DNA from 2 places in the Spirosoma pulveris genome. Region 2 is predicted to be linked to the other one. Evidence: riboswitches for the same ligand, from Rfam matches in the RefSeq annotation. Region 2 holds a riboswitch; the other holds the start of a gene.
The links. Region 2 has a riboswitch for thiamine pyrophosphate ahead of thiS (sulfur carrier protein ThiS). Riboswitches for the same ligand answer to the same signal wherever they lie in the genome.

Region 1: another riboswitch for thiamine pyrophosphate. It lies ahead of thiM (hydroxyethylthiazole kinase); the one in region 2 lies ahead of thiS (sulfur carrier protein ThiS).

What each region holds. Positions count from the first base shown of each region.
Region 1 is NZ_BAAGTO010000002.1:73,993-82,086, reverse strand. It holds gene ACYVJM_RS08645 (serine hydrolase domain-containing protein) at 1-216, shown strand, start outside; gene ACYVJM_RS08640 (nuclear transport factor 2 family protein) at 253-594, opposite strand; gene ACYVJM_RS08635 (pyridoxamine 5'-phosphate oxidase family protein) at 813-1,349, opposite strand; gene ACYVJM_RS08630 (exosortase/archaeosortase family protein) at 1,688-2,251, opposite strand; gene ACYVJM_RS08625 (PID-CTERM protein-sorting domain-containing protein) at 2,385-2,588, opposite strand; gene tenA (thiaminase II) at 3,073-3,723, opposite strand; gene thiD (bifunctional hydroxymethylpyrimidine kinase/phosphomethylpyrimidine kinase) at 3,730-4,536, opposite strand; gene thiE (thiamine phosphate synthase) at 4,533-5,153, opposite strand; gene thiM (hydroxyethylthiazole kinase) at 5,150-5,956, opposite strand; TPP riboswitch at 6,003-6,104, opposite strand; gene ACYVJM_RS08600 (alpha/beta hydrolase family protein) at 6,216-7,517, shown strand; gene ACYVJM_RS08595 (DUF1059 domain-containing protein) at 7,632-7,805, opposite strand; gene ACYVJM_RS08590 (sugar phosphate isomerase/epimerase family protein) at 8,085-8,094, shown strand, end outside.
Region 2 is NZ_BAAGTO010000002.1:691,672-699,765, reverse strand. It holds gene ACYVJM_RS11080 (putative Ig domain-containing protein) at 293-4,318, shown strand; TPP riboswitch at 4,480-4,572, shown strand; gene thiS (sulfur carrier protein ThiS) at 4,615-4,899, shown strand; gene thiC (phosphomethylpyrimidine synthase ThiC) at 4,902-6,779, shown strand; gene ACYVJM_RS11065 (thiamine phosphate synthase) at 6,837-7,460, shown strand; gene ACYVJM_RS11060 (thiazole synthase) at 7,466-8,094, shown strand, end outside.

The DNA of each region.
Region 1 (8,094 bases), 620 kb from region 2:
AATGATGGTTCGCTGTCGCAGTATGGGTTTGGGTGGGAATTATCGCAGAGCCCTACACTTGGGCGGATCGTGTGGCACGACGGCGACAACCCAGGCTATAAAACCCAGATTGTCCGCTATATCGATGCCGATAAGACGATTATTGTGCTTTGCAACAACGCCCATGAAAAGAAGGCCGACATTGTCAACGCAATACAGGCGCTGATCGAGAAATAAGGAAAGGGGAGGTTTAACCCTATAAGCCGACCCCGGTCATTCTATGTCCATTCGTTTGATTTTGCCCTCCTCAATCGTGTATACATGTTTGACCATGCCATCTGTCAGGATATTCCCCTGCTTGTCATGAATCAACTGATGAACGATCACTTCCATGTGCCCGGCAGATCTCTCATGAAGCGAAATAGGCGTTACTTCAGGGTCAATTTCCTGCCATTGCCGCGTCCAGTACGCACGCACTTCATCCTGTCCGTGTACATAACCACCTTCCCAGCCGTTAGGCCACTGTACATCCGGGTGCATGAGGGCGAGCACACCATCAATATCCCGGTTGTTGAAGGCATGATAGGCTCGATTGATTAAATCCTGATAGTCCATCGTTTTGATAACAGGGTATGCGTTGTGGTTGAATTTTGCTTATCAAAAGAAGTGGATCTTTTATGAATCAGGCGTCAGTATACATTGAGACTTTATCGGATATACCTGAGACCAGCCTGTTTATAACCATTAATGGACACCTTGGCGTGGTTAGTTGTCCACGACAAAGTATCCATTAATAGTTTTTTCTGTTGACTTAGGTAAGTGTACAGCTCGCGCTAGACCGTTAGTTTCCCTTCAATGGAGTCGTCCAGCGTTTTGCCCATAATGGCACCGGCAACTGTTTTAACAAATGCCACCGCATCACCATGTTTATTATCCCAGTAGTAAGCTTCCTGCGTATCAACTTTAATGACCGTAATTCGGGGATCATCTACGCCTTCCGTGAACCATGCTTTTAAAATTGGCTCCCAAAGTTCGTGGATAAGTGCCTTGTCGGTCGAAATGGTAGCCTCGCCATAAATACTCAGGAAATCGGAATAGTCTGACCCCTGAAACAGGAGTTGTACTTTGTTATCGGCCTGGATACTCGCATTCTTGTGGCTGTCATTAGCGCTAAGAAACCATAAATTGCCCCTTTCGTCGACTTTTTGTACCGCCATGGGTCTTGTTTGCAGCGGCTCACCGGTTTTGATTTTTGTGCAGAAAAAGCATGTACTGCTTTTGTCGACCAGCTCTTTAATTTTCTTTCCGGCTTCGCTGCCGATCAGGTCCTGGTGGTTTTTTTCAGGTTGCTGCTGATTAATACTATCCATACCGATTGAGTTAACGGGTAAATTGTTGATCTATGTTTAACAACATGATCGGTCAAACCGCTTTTCATACACTATAAAAAGTACATTTCCTTAGTGTATGGTTTTAACGGCCATCTTCATGACGCTTTACGCGGAAACAATACAATCGCGTGCCATATGCCTATTTGCGTGATGGCCCGGAAAATGTGGTAAAATCGGACGTTTTTGTGAATGGTGAGCGGATGCAACCTGTTCTGGAAAACGATGATCAGCTAGCTTGGCTAATCGTACAATAAAATGCCCGGGCAGAAGAAAGTCCAGCGAAGAAACGCAGACGGCGCTTCTAAATGGGTTCAAGGTTACTCCAGACTGATCTTCCGGCTGGGTTGCCGGCTATGGAAGTACATCAGCGTGAGGATAATGACATACGCGGCTACGTTGAAAAGATCATGATGGTCGATGTAGTGGCTCTCGGGCCAGTTTTTATCCAGAGCAAACAGGAGTAAAGCAATCCGGCAGCAGTTGACAAACCAGATCAGCGCGATCCCTCCCAGGAGCCAGGCTGACTTTTTTTGCCAGGTGCCGGAATTTGCAATGACATAAGCGGTCCAAAAGCTGGATACACCAAGCCCTAAGCACTCAAAGGAAATGATTACCGAAGCCCCGGAGGCCGTTCGGATTAGTTGAGGTGGGTCTACGAAGGTAAGCAAACCAGCCAGGCGGGTAAGCAGGTGAGCCGTATACAGAATTGACTGCTGAAACCAGCTGATATAATTCAGGTAATGATCCAGAACATAACTGTACTGGTTTAGGGGATCGGTAAGTCCCCAGTAAACTATGTTGAAGTAGTAAAGCGAAGTGAAAACTAAAATGAGTTTGACCACATAGCCTACATCCACATAGTTAAGCAAACGATCATTCATGACTGGATTAGTTAAGCTGTAAAATAAGATGTGTAGCCGATTTGGAAACTGATTTCCAAAACCGGCTACACAACTCGTTTAATTCGGGTAAGTCCCGCTTACGCACTACAAGAACTAACTCTTTTTTGTCCGGTTAACGCATGGAGCGGGCTTCTTTCCGTTTTTGATGAGCCTTTTTCAAACCGACAGCAGCTCCGGCAGCCAGTAAGATACTTAAGCCACCATCCAGCGGTGCATTTACCGGCCGACGATTAGGCTCACTCACTTGAGCATTCGTAGGTAAGCTAGCAAAAGAGCCAATCAAAAGCCCTAGCAGCATGACATATGGTTTTTTCATACAGGTAACTGGTTGTAATTAAAAAAAAGCACCAAATGACCAACTTATTTCAACAAGCTAAATCATAAGTTATCAGCCTGATAAATGTTGGTTGCAATACTTAAAACTAGAATGAATTTATATGACTAACAAGAAAATCTGACTGACTGACAAGGAGTTGTAGGATTCGTTCACTAACTAGTAGTTGATAATATCAGCTAAGTAGATTAGAAAAAGTTTATCAAATCTCGTTATGGTTTATAAATATGATGTGCTTCTGGTAAATAGGTATGTATAGAGAGGAATAGTGTGTTGATTTTGGCTTTTTTGTTAAAAATAGTGTAACCGGAAGATTTTGTAAAAAAATTATTGAATAGCCAATATTTAGCTTTACTAATGATTATATAAGCAAGAAAATCTATATAAGTATATTTGTTTGTCTATATTTCATACGTAATGATAGAGTAAATGGTTTTTACTGTGTGTTTGAACGCATTGGAAGGGCTTATACCAGCCAGCGAGTTTGCGTGTAGGCATCATTCCAGAAATACCATTCCAGTCGGCTTGATACCCGAAAAGCTTCCCGCATGCTAGCCCGCTCCTGATTGCCCGCTGTTTCGGCGTATGCATCCGTCAGGGCCAGCATCTGATTCACCGACTGGTCGAAGGCGTCGCCCGCGTAGGTGTCGATCCAGCTTCGGTAGGGATTTTCCTGAATGGCCCGCTCGTAGATGTGTTTGCCCACCTGCCGGTAAATCCAGAAGCAGGGTAGCACAGCAGCCGCGCCAACGGCGATTGGTTGAGAGGAGGTCGTTGCCAGTAAATAATTTGTGTAGGCAAAACAGGCAGGCATCTTCTCCATTCCGGGCTGTATGTCGTAGAGCGCAAAATAGGTCTCGTGCAGTGCGCGCTCAACGAGAATGGCATTCTGCGCAAATTGGGTAAAGGTCAGCATATCATCTGGCGTGGTAGCCCGCGCGGCCAGTTGATTCAACGCTCGGCTAAAATCCGTCAGGTAGAGCGCGTCCTGCTGGATGTAGTACTGAAACGTGGGCGAGGGCAAGTTACCCGCCATTAATTCATTTACGAAGCCGTGTTCGAGTATGGATGTATAGATAGGACTGATGTCCTGCCAGAGCTGGTCGGTGAAGGTCATGGGATTTTACTGCCAAACGTTAAAGAAGTGATGAACGGGGCCATGTCCATGCCCCAGTTTGTAATCAGCGCCAGCCGCAAGCGCACCCGTTAAATAAGCTTTGGCTTCGGTAACGGCATCCACCACCGACAGCCCTTTGGCCAAGCCGGCGGCAATGGCCGACGATAGGGTACAGCCCGTTCCGTGCGAGTTGCCCGTTTGGATTCTTGTTGTCGGAAACGAATGCTGTTCGGTTGTTGATACATAGAGTAGATCGGTGCTTTCGTCGGTTGTCAAGTGGCCTCCTTTCACCAGAATAGCCCCCGGGCAGAGTGTTGCCAGGTTAACGGCGGCCTGTTGCATATCGGCCATTGTCTCAACCGGATAACCCAGCAGCACACTGGCTTCGGGCAGGTTGGGGGTAATGACAGATGCGATGGGTAACAGATGGGTCTTGAGCGCGTCGACGGCTTCGTCCTGCAACAGTTTGTCGCCACTTTTGGCTACCATAACGGGGTCTAAAACGATCGTTTTAATGTCAAACTCGACCAGCGTTTTTGCCACCTGTTCAATGACTTCGGCGGAGTGAAGCATGCCAATCTTCACCGCATCGGCCCCTATGTCGCTCAATACGGCCTTCATCTGTTCGGCGATGAACGCTGGTGGTACCGGCATAATGCCTGTTACGGCTTTTGTATTTTGGGCCGTCAGGGCAGTTATCACCGACATGCCGTAGCAGCCAAGGGCGGCAAACGTTTTGAGGTCGGCCTGGATACCGGCTCCCCCGCCACTATCCGACCCGGCAATGGTAAGGGTGCGTGCGTATGTTTTCATGGGTTTGTTTGATGAATGAGTTCCCGGCTAGCCTCATACGGTGACGGTTGCCCGCAAATGGCTGACACCACAGCAGCCCCCGAAGCACCGGCCTGAAGAATAGATTGAATATTGATTGCATTGATGCCGCCAATGGCAAAGGTGGGCAGGCTGGTTTGCTGGCAAATGGCTCGAAGTCCATCTAACCCAAGCAGGCTTGACGTATCCTGTTTCGTGCCCGTCGGGAAAATGGTGGCGATGCCGAGGTAATCCAGATCAGCACCCTGGGCGGCTTCCAGTTCAGCCATACTATTGATCGACAAACCTATGATCTTGTTGGGCCCAATGAGTGACCGGACAAGGTCATAGGGCATATCGTCCTGCCCGACGTGAACGCCATCTGCATCGACAGCCAAAGCGATGTCGACCCGGTCGTTGATAATGAGTTTTGCCCCGTAGGCTTGCGTAATTTGTTTTAGCGCAATGCCCAGTTCCAGAAAGGCGCGGGTCGACAGTTCTTTTTCCCGTAACTGCACCCAGCGGACCCCCGCCCGGCAGGCTTCTTCGACCACGAAGGGTAACGTATGGCCCGCCTGCTGCGCAATGCCGCTGTCGGTCACTAAATAGAGTCCGTTCACGCGTGGGTCAGTTGAAGACGGGCCGTTATAGCGGCTTCGGTCAGTTCATAAAGCGCGTCGAGGAAATTAAGTTGCAGGCTGCCGGGAGCTGCTTTTATTTCAACGGCCAGTTCGCCAGCAATGCCCATGACGGCCATGGCGTGGGTAGCAGCCTGAAAGTAATCGGGATTGACAGCGGCAAAGGCACCCGTCAGCGCCGTAGCGGTGCAGCCCATACCCGTCACTTTGGTCATGAGCGCATGGCCGTTACCGATAGTGGCCGTTTTGTCACCCTGAATGATGTAATCGGTCTCGCCACTGATAACCACTATACCACCAGTTAAAGCACTAAGCCGCCGGGCCGCGTCTACGGCGGCTTCGGAGCCATACAGGCTGTCGACACCTTTTGTTTGGGCGTTCAGGCCAGCCAGCGCCATAATCTCAGACGCGTTTCCCCGAATTACATCGGGTGCGGCCAGCGCCAGCAGTTCTTCACTAACCTGGTTGCGGTAGCGCGTTGCGCCAACGCCAACCGGGTCGAAAACGATGGGTTTGCCCAATGCCTTTGCCTGACGCATCGCCAGCCGCATACCTGCCACGAACGTAGCGTCGAGCGTGCCGATGTTGACGACCAGTGCACTCGAAATGGATACGAAATCTTCTACTTCTTCGGGGGCATGAACCATAGCGGGCGAAGCACCTAACGCCAGCAGGGCGTTGGCTGTATTGTTCATGACAACGAAGTTGGTAATATTATGGACAAGCGGGGCCTGCGTGCGAATACGCTCGACGTCGGTCCAGATGGATTGAGCAGATGGAATCATGTTGCTGTCGAAAGAGTCAATAAGCAGCAACTTTAGGAGAGCGGGGCGCTTCTCGGTAACTTTTCCCTACGGCAGTATAAGCTGCATCAGGTAATGAGGGTATCCTCTCAGTCAGACCGGTTTGGTACTGACACCCCTAAAGTTGTATCGCAAAGGTAGAAGATAATGAATTACGAAATTGTAAAAAATGTAAAACTGCCTCCTGACTTTAGAAAGTTTGAGATAGCTTTACAGCTTACATTCCTACTCCCCAGAATCTGTGAAATCGACGTCTATTCGTTACTTATTCCTGCTACTCGCTACGCTGGGAACCGCCTGGCCAACCGTTGCTCAAACCCCCGGCAATACCTTCGTCAACGGCGACCTGCTGCCCAACGCCCCCGAATTGGCCGCTCGGGGAACCTATGCTGTTGGCGTGCGGACGATGAAACTCGTGCACAAAGATCAGGTCGATGTGCTGCACCCGAAAGATGGTAAAAGTCCGCTGTATGACCGTACGCTGACGCTCGATGTCTGGTATCCGGCCCGACTTCCGGCCAATAAATCGGCCCTGGTCATGTACGAATCCGTTTTAGGTCGGTCCAATGATCCCAAGCGACCACTCGTTCCCTTTACATTTGCCGGTCGGGCCAGCCGCGATGCTGAACCAGACCCCAGCGAAGGGGCCTATCCACTGGTCATCGTTTCCCACGGCTATCCCGGTTCCCGCTTGCTGCTCACGTATCTGACCGAGAATCTGGCCTCGAAAGGTTATGTTGTTGTCGCTATCGATCACGCCGAATCGACCTACAGCGATTTGGCCGGATTTCAGAGTACGCTGCTAAATCGACCGCTCGATGATCTGTTTGTACTGAACGAAATGGCCAGGCTGAGTGCCAAAAGCAGCAACATGTTTCTGGCAGGATTGCTCAACGCCAATAACACCGCTCTGATCGGTTATTCGATGGGCGGCTATGGTGTGCTTAACGTTACGGGGGCCGGGTTTAGTCCGCAGGCGGTTAAGCAGTTTGGCCAATTAGCGCAGGGAAGTACGGCTCTGGAAGCCCGTGCTATGGATTCGCCAGCCTATAAAGCATCCCTTGATCCCCGCATCAAGGCTGTCGTTGCTTTCGCGCCCTGGGGTATGGAACGGGGCATGTGGGATGCCAAAGGATTGGCCGGTCTGACCTTGCCGACGCTGTTCGTGGCGGGTAGTAAAGATGATGTATCGGGTTATGAGAAGGGTATAAAAGCCATTTATGACGGAGCCGTCAACGCTGATCGTTACATGCTAACCTACGTCAATGCCCGGCACAATGTGGCGCCCAATCCACCGCCTGCCGCTACGTTACAGCCCGGCGTATCGGCCGATGAGTATGGCCATTATGCCGAACCCGCCTGGAATGAACACCGGATCAATAACATCAACCAGCACTTTGTAACGGCTTTTCTGGGAATCCATCTGAAGAAAATGGATTACGCTAAATTCCTCGACCTGCCCGAAACTGACGCCACCGGGCCGTGGACGGGCTTCAAACCCCGTACGTCGGTCGGCCTGGAGATGCGTCATGCGAAGCCGTAGGCATCAATAACGAAAGTCATAAGCCCCAGTGCCACGGCGTAAACGGAGAAATGCACGAGGCAAACCTGTTTAAATCGTGGCACTGGGGTTTATGACTTTTTTATAAAACTACGTTTACGCTTCGTCGTGAATCAGGTTTTTTATGTCAGCCGCTAGTTCAGGTGTCACCGTTACGCCATGAACCTGCTGAGCATGTTCGGCGGCCTGTGCCAGTACTTCCTCGTCGGTATTGGCCCGCACAACGGCCTCGCAATCAAAACCGGCATCTCTACAGTGTAATGTTTTCATGAACTAAGTGAGTTTTAGTGAACCTGATTTCGTCTATTAATCAGTAAGTTAATTGGTTTGCTCATGCCAAAATTCAACTATTGAGCAAATGGTCAATGAACAGTTTCAGTTGGTTACTGAGCGGCTGTCATGGCTCTGTTGATATGGAACGGAAACAGCATCTTAAAGTAGAAAGGCTGACAGATCGTCCTTATAGGTGAGTTATCCAGCTGCAATAGCCTGGCAAACGGGACGTAATTCGCTCGATGCGCTCAGTTATCATTCTTCGTTAAACCCTACATGAAACGCA
Region 2 (8,094 bases):
TATAACGCTACTATTTAGTGTTTAAAGTACCTTTTATATTGCACCTTGTTTGTTTATTTATTAATCGGTTAGTAGCTGGTATACCGAATAATCAATAAACGTTCTCAAATCACCGTTTGTGTGTCCTGAAAAAAAAATAAAACAATTTAAAATTGTACTTATCTACTGATTATTAGAAACTTACAAATAACTCTAACATTTATACGTAATCTATAACAATCATCTATTAAAAAATATTTATTTTTCGGTCGATAAACCGTAACTGTATACTAATTTTAACTTTAAGTAAATAATGATTTCAAGATTTCTCTTCCTCTTTTTCGCACTTTCGGTTGCCCTTTGTCCGCTCAGGCCCGCTCAGGCTCAATCCAAACGTCTTGTCCCGTTCTCGTTCACGCTCTCTGGTAATAAGCGCACCAGTGCCGGTGTGTTTACCAAAGATGGTATTCTCCTGCGTACGCTTTGGAGCGGTGTCAATATGACATCTGGCTCGTACACCAAATACTGGGATGGTCTTGATGACGAGGGCCAGCCGGCTCCGGTAGCTACTTACGACATCAAACTGATTTCGAACAACGTAACCTATACCTGGGAGGGTGTTATTGGTAACTCCTCCTTTGGTAAAAGTCAGGGCAATGCAGTTCAGCGGGGTTTCCTCCGTATTCAGTCCATGGCCACCGCCGGTAGTTCCGTTTATTATGGAGTGGGGTATGCAGAAGGCCACCCGTCTCAGGCTAAGTTCAATGTAAGTAACCCTCAGCAGCGGATCGAGTTTTCCCGCAAAGGCAGTACAGACCAGGCGACCCTGTTTGTCGCTACCGATGGCACAACCGTGTATTGGGCAGGCTACGATGGCTATAATAACGGCAAAAACTGGTTTGTTTATGGCACCAATACCAGCGACAATGCCCAGCGGCAGTTTCCCTATGGACAGGCGGTGAAGATGGTCATGGGCGATACCTACAGCTCATGTATCGATGTGATCAACGACTCTAATGGTACCATAACGGGGATGGCCGTACAAAAGCGGGGGCGCTTTTTGTTTGTATCGCACAAGGCCAATCACCTGATTCGGGTAATCGATAAAAACAGCGGAGCGCAGATACAAAATCTGTTTTTCAATGATGCCGCCGGTTTGGCGATAGACCGAGACGACAATTTGTGGGTCATCAATGGGAAAACGGTTGGCAAGTTCGGCGTACGTTCAGACGGCACCCTGACTGATCCGCAACTGATGCTGTCCGGGGTAGAATCTCCCATGGCGCTGGCGGTTTCACCCGATAACAGTACCCTACTGGTGGCCGATGGCGGAGGCAGCCAGCAGGTAAAGGCTTTCAATAACCAAACAGGCGAAGCTCTTTGGCAGTTGGGCCAGCCAGGAGGCTACAGTGTAGATCCTAACGTGACGAATGATAAATTCTACTTTTCGGATGTGAGTGGCAGTATCAACAGCACGTTTCTGTCGTATAATGAAGATGGTTCATTCTGGGTGGGGGACTCCGGCAACTACCGCTCTCAACATTATTCCAGCAACCGTTCGTTCATTGACCGGATTCAGTATATGCAGAATAACTACAGTTGTTATGTAGACCAGAATAATCCGCGACGTGTGTTTGGGCAATTCCTGGAATTTGCCATCGATTACAGCCAGCCTGTGGGTACGGGCTGGACACTGGTGAAGAACTGGCGCGCTACGATTCCGGCCAGTTATTTCCAAAATATCTCCATCAACCACACCTATATCACCCATATTTTTCGCGATGTAACGACCCTGTCCAACGGCCGGACGTACGGCTTTCTGCGTCGCTTCACCGACAATAAATGGATACTTGTGGAGTTGCCCGCTACGGGTCCCGTCCGTATGACCAGCGTCGCCTTCGATACGGACCCCCTAACCTATCACCTCTGCGCCGATGGCTCCCTAAAGCAATCCGCTGTTAGCGTCTCCGGTACTGTAGGCGCCGTCAACTGGAAAAATCGACCATTAACGGGCTTTGACGCGAATAATAATCCCGTTTGGGGACCGCTCGTTGCCTACGCTACGGCACCCGTATCTACCGGGGGCGAACCCATTACCTGGCAGGGTGGGCAGTCACGAACGGGCGAAACAACCACATCGAATGTGATGGTTACCTTCGATGCCGGTAAGGTCGACGGAGCCAGAGGGGGCGGGTTTCATTTGGGTGGTATTCGGGTTAATGACAACAAGTGGTTATGGAAAACAGCCCACGCTACATCGGTCGACTATCTGGGAGCGTATCCGAACGATGGGGCCTATGATGTGGGGAACCACGTCGAGTACGGCGGTGGGGACATTAGCGTTTTTGAGCGGAATATCTTCTGGAATTACCACGGTGAGTTCTGGAAAAATAGCCAGGTCAACAAATGGCAGCATGTCTACGATAACGGCCTGCTGATCGGTATATTTGGAAAAACGGGTCCGGAAGCCCGGATTGAAGCACCCGATGGGGGGGCCGTACCCGGCATGGCTGGTAATGTGTATTACGGTACAGTCGTTAAGGGGCCGGATGGTAACGTTTACCTCTACCACGCCGAAGAAGCAGGTTGGTCGGGTATACACCGGTGGCGGATAGACGGGCTTAATACTATTCAGGAACAAACCATTAGCTTACAGGATCTGGGCACGTATGGCTATGGTGATGAACCGTCCGTATTAGGGGGCGTCGATCTGTTGAGTGGCCTGCCGGTCCATGGAGTAGTTGCCGATAATACCGCCGGATGGAAACGGAATCCGACTACTGATTTTAATAATTCGTATAACGACAAATGGACGGTCAAAACCAATATCATGAGTTACGACCGATTCAGCAGTCCTGATATATACGCCAACTTTTCCAAAGAAGGTGCAACGTATACGGTTACTCGTGATCTGGGTACAACGTCCAGTCTGTCGAGTTGGACTTTGAAAGGCGTCATTACGTTCAACGGAACCAATCCCAATAATGGCACACCGGAGCAGTCCGATTCGGGCGGCAGTTATTTTGAGATATTGGATAGTAACGGGAAAGTACTGAGTCGAATTTTTAATCAGGTATTTTTCGGTGAAACCAACACGCCCGTACGGTTAATGGCCAATCGGCAGGTTATGGCGCAGTCGGAGTATTTTAACCCCACAACGTCTACAGGCACCACGTCTGACCCTATTGAGATAAGCATGTCCGGCGGATTGCTGACCGTAAAATACCGCGATTATGCACCCGTTACGGTGCCTGCTTTCGATAGCAACGGTAATGTGACGAACCCTAAAACCATTCGCTTATTCTTCTGGAGTTCCGGTCGAAACTACGAGCGGACCATCGATGTCCAGCGCCTGCGTTTTTACGCCGGCACATCAACCAGTTCTACTTCGTCGGCCCCCGTATTGTCGAGTCCGCTGACTGATCAGGTGGGTACGGTTGGGCAAAGTATGAGCTATACCTTCCCCGCTGGCAGCTTTACCGATGCCGATGGCGATAATTTGATCTACTCCGCCAGTTTGTCGAGTGGGGCGGCACTGCCCGGCTGGTTAGCCTTTAATACAACCAGCCGTACCTTTAGTGGTGTGCCCACCGGCAGTGGCTCCTTCACGATCAGAGTAACCGCCAGCGATGGGCGGGGCGGGCAGGCTTCCGGTGATTTCAAACTCACGGTCAATCCGGCACTTGTTGCCCAACAGGCCGTGGTGAGCCTGAGCGTAATGAATGCCGATAACCAGCAGGAAATTAAAGTGCTTGCTCCGGGTGAGCAGCTCAACCTGGCTACCCTGCCTACACGTAACCTGAACATCCGGGCCAATACCAACCCTGGCCTGGTAGGCAGTGTAAAGTTTAACCTCACCGGTGCCCGGGTCAGTACCCTCGTCGAGTCAGTAGTACCCTACGCCCTGTTTGGTGATAATGCCGGGAAATACAATGCCTGGACGCCCAGCCTGGGCCAATACACCCTAACGGCTACGCCCTACACAGGCAGCGGAGGGGGCGGTACGGCGGGTACGGCGCTAACGATTAGTTTTTCGGTAATCAATCAGGCACCCGGCAGCCGCCTGGGCGCAACCGAGCCGCAGGAGTCGAACGGCCTACAGGTCAAGTACTATCCAAATCCCTTTACCGAGTCGTTTACAGTGCAGGTGCAGGGCCAGACATCGGCCAAACTGCCTTTGCTGATGTACGACAGCTACGGTCGGGTGGTGTTACAGCGGGACGATCTGGCCCCTGAAGAGGTCATTAACGTAAGCAGCGGATTCATGCCGGGTGTGTACCTGCTCCAGGTAGGAACAGGCGCCGAAACAAAACGATACAAGATCATCAAAGCGCAGTAAAGCAGACGATCTCCCGGTAAATTCATCTCAATAGCCGTAACCCCGGCCCCATTACAGAATTCTTCTGTAATGGGGCCGGGGTTACGGCTATCAGGGTGATAAAGTTTGCTGATATATGAAGATTTGTTCTGATTCCGGGCTACCTTTGCCTCGCTGAAAAAGCAAAGCTTTAGGGGTGCCCAAGTCGGGCTGAGAGATCACCCTTTGAACCTGAACAGGATAATACCTGCGGAGGGAAAAGCGAGAATACAGGCCATCGTCCAGTGCTTCGTGCCGGTTAACCGCACGATTTGCCTGTGGCCGTTCTACGTTTCCCCCGTTCGTTTGTTCATCAGGTTGCTCCGATAGCTGTTTTTCTGCATAACCTGTGCACGATTATGACGCTAACGGTCAACCATCAATCCGTCGAAATCGCAGACTCCGCATCGCTGGGAGCCCTGCTCACTCAACTGGCCATCGCTAACCGGAAAGGCATTGCGGTGGCCGTCAACAATGCCATTGTTCCCCGCGCTGCCTGGGACCAGTTTGTTTTATCGGGAAACGAGAAAATCACCATTTTACAGGCCACTCAGGGCGGATAACAATGAGCCAGAAAACCGAACAATTACCTTCGGCGCAAACGATTACGCGCCAGCCACTCACGGGGTCGCGCAAAATTTATGTGCCGGGTCAGCTCCACGACATCCGTGTGGCCATGCGCGAAATCAGCCTTTCGGATACCGTTTCGCACGTGGGGAATCAAAAGGAGCGGCAGTGCAATGCTGCCGTAACGGTGTACGATACGAGTGGCCCCTACACGGACCCGGCTGTTCAGATCAATCTGGAACAGGGGCTTCCGCGCCTGCGGGAGTCGTGGATTGCGGGCCGTGGCGATGTTGAGCAGCAGACCGCCTTTTCGTCCGACTATTCGAACCAGCGACTGGCTAATTCAACCCTGGATTCGTTGCGATTTGCGCATATACGGTATCCGTATCGGGCCAGAGAGGGGCAGAACGTTACGCAGCTGCACTACGCCCGCAAAGGCATCATCACGCCCGAAATGGAATATATCGCCATTCGGGAAAACCAGCGTATCGATACGCTCAACGACCAGTCATCACTCTGGCAGCAGCATCCGGGCAACAGTTTCGGCGCTAATACCCCCAAAAACTTTATCACACCCGAATTTGTCCGACAGGAGGTAGCGGCCGGGCGGGCCATTATTCCCGCCAACATCAATCATCCGGAGAGCGAACCGATGATTATCGGCCGTAATTTTCTCGTCAAGGTCAATACCAATATCGGCAACTCGGTCGTCTCATCGAGTATTAACGAAGAGGTAGAGAAAGCCGTATGGAGTTGTCGGTGGGGTGGCGATACGCTCATGGATTTATCGACGGGTAAGAATATCCATGAAACCCGCGAGTGGATTATCCGAAACTGTCCCGTACCCGTCGGCACGGTACCGCTTTATCAGGCACTCGAAAAAGTGAATGGCAAAGCCGAAGCGCTGACCTGGGAGTTGTTCCGCGATACGCTCATCGAACAGGCCGAGCAGGGCGTGGATTATTTCACCATTCATGCCGGGGTACTGCTGCGCTACATTCCGCTCACGGCCCGCCGGGTTACGGGAATCGTGTCGCGCGGTGGCAGTATCATGGCCAAGTGGTGCCTGGCGCATCATAAAGAAAACTTTCTGTACACGCATTTTGAGGAGATCTGCGCGATCATGAAAGCCTACGACGTTTCCTTCTCGCTGGGGGATGGACTACGCCCCGGCTCGATCGCCGATGCCAACGATGCCGCTCAGTTCGCCGAACTCGAAACGCTGGGCGAACTGACCAAAATTGCCTGGAAGCACGATGTGCAGGTTATGGTTGAGGGGCCGGGGCACGTGCCCATGCACCTGATCAAAGCGAATATGGACAAGCAGTTGCAGCACTGCGATGAAGCACCGTTCTACACGCTTGGCCCCCTCACTATGGATATTGCTCCCGGATACGACCACATCACATCGGCTATTGGAGCGGCCATGATCGGCTGGTTCGGGACGGCCATGCTCTGCTACGTTACGCCCAAAGAACACCTGGGCCTGCCTAACAAAAAAGACGTGAAGGATGGTGTCATTACGTATAAAATTGCCGCTCACGCGGCCGATCTGGCAAAGGGACACCCCGGCGCTCAGTATCGGGACAATGTGCTGAGTAAAGCGAGGTTCGAATTTCGGTGGGAAGACCAGTTCAACCTCTCCCTTGATCCGGATACGGCGCGGGAGTTTCACGATGAAACTTTACCGGCCGAAGGCGCCAAAACGGCTCACTTCTGCTCCATGTGCGGCCCGAACTTCTGCTCCATGAAAATTACGCAGGATGTGCGCGACTACGCGGAACAAAACGGACTGGCCAGTGACGAGGTGCTCGAAAAGGCAATGCAGACCAAAGCAAAGGAATTTGCGGAACAGGGAAACCAGCTCTATTTATAAGTATCCAGCCTGGTTGCCATCGGCCAGGCTGGTTAACCGGTTTAACGCCTTTGTCCAATGAAGATTAGCTCACTACACTACATAACGACCCGCCCCGAAGAGGCCGAGCTTGCCTGCCGGGCCGGAGCCGACTGGATTCAGCTCCGGTTGAAGAACCGGGCGTATGCCGACTGGAAGGCCGTAGCGCTGGAAACGCTGGCCGTTTGCCGACAGTATAACGCTACACTGATCCTCAATGATAACCCACTGCTGGCCGCCGACATTGGTGCGGATGGCGTGCATCTGGGTCAGGAGGATATGCCCGTCCCGGAAGCACGTGCCCTGTTAGGCGATAAATTTATTATCGGCGGAACGGCCAACACGCTGGAAACCGTACTGGCGCATCGGCGGGACGGCGTCAACTACGTGGGGCTGGGACCTTTTCGGTTTACGACCACCAAAGAGAAGCTAAGTCCTATTCTGGGGCTGCAAGGCTACGAGCAAGTCCTGTCGGCGTTAAAGCATCAGGCGATTTCGCTGCCCATTATCGCCATTGGCGGAATTACTTTGGCGGATGTGCCCGCTTTGCTGGCAACGGGCGTGTACGGCATCGCCCTGTCGTCGGCCATTACTGCATCGGCCGACCCGGCGGCTCAAACGCGGCTGTTTCTCCGCCAACTATCGACCTCACCTTCTTTTTGATTGATATGGATACACAATCATTGATCATTGCCGGTAAATCGTTTGCCTCGCGGCTGTTTACCGGAACGGGCAAGTTCGGCTCGGCACAGCTTATGGAAGAAGCACTGCTGGCTTCCGGTACAGAACTGGTAACCGTTGCCCTGAAACGGGTGGAGGCCACTAATCGCCAGGACGATCTGCTGTCTCACCTAACTCATTCACAGTTCAACCTGTTGCCCAATACGTCCGGTGTGCGGACGGCAAAAGAAGCCGTCTTTGCGGCCCAGATGGCGCGTGAAGCCCTGGAAACGAACTGGCTCAAACTGGAAATTCACCCCGACCCCAAATACCTGCTGCCTGACCCCATCGAAACGCTGAAAGCCGCCGAAGAGCTGGTTAAACTGGGTTTTGTAGTGCTGCCGTACATCCACGCCGATCCGGTGCTGTGCAAGCGGCTGGAAGAGGTCGGAGTGGCGGCCGTCATGCCGCTGGGCGCGCCCATTGGCACGAACAAGGGCCTACGAACGATTGATTTTCTGGAGATCATCATTGAGCAGAGCCGGGTGCCGGTGGTTGTGGATGCCGGTTTGGGCGCGCCCTCCCATGCAGCCGCTGCCATGGAACTGGGAGCCGATGCCGTACTCGTCAACACCGC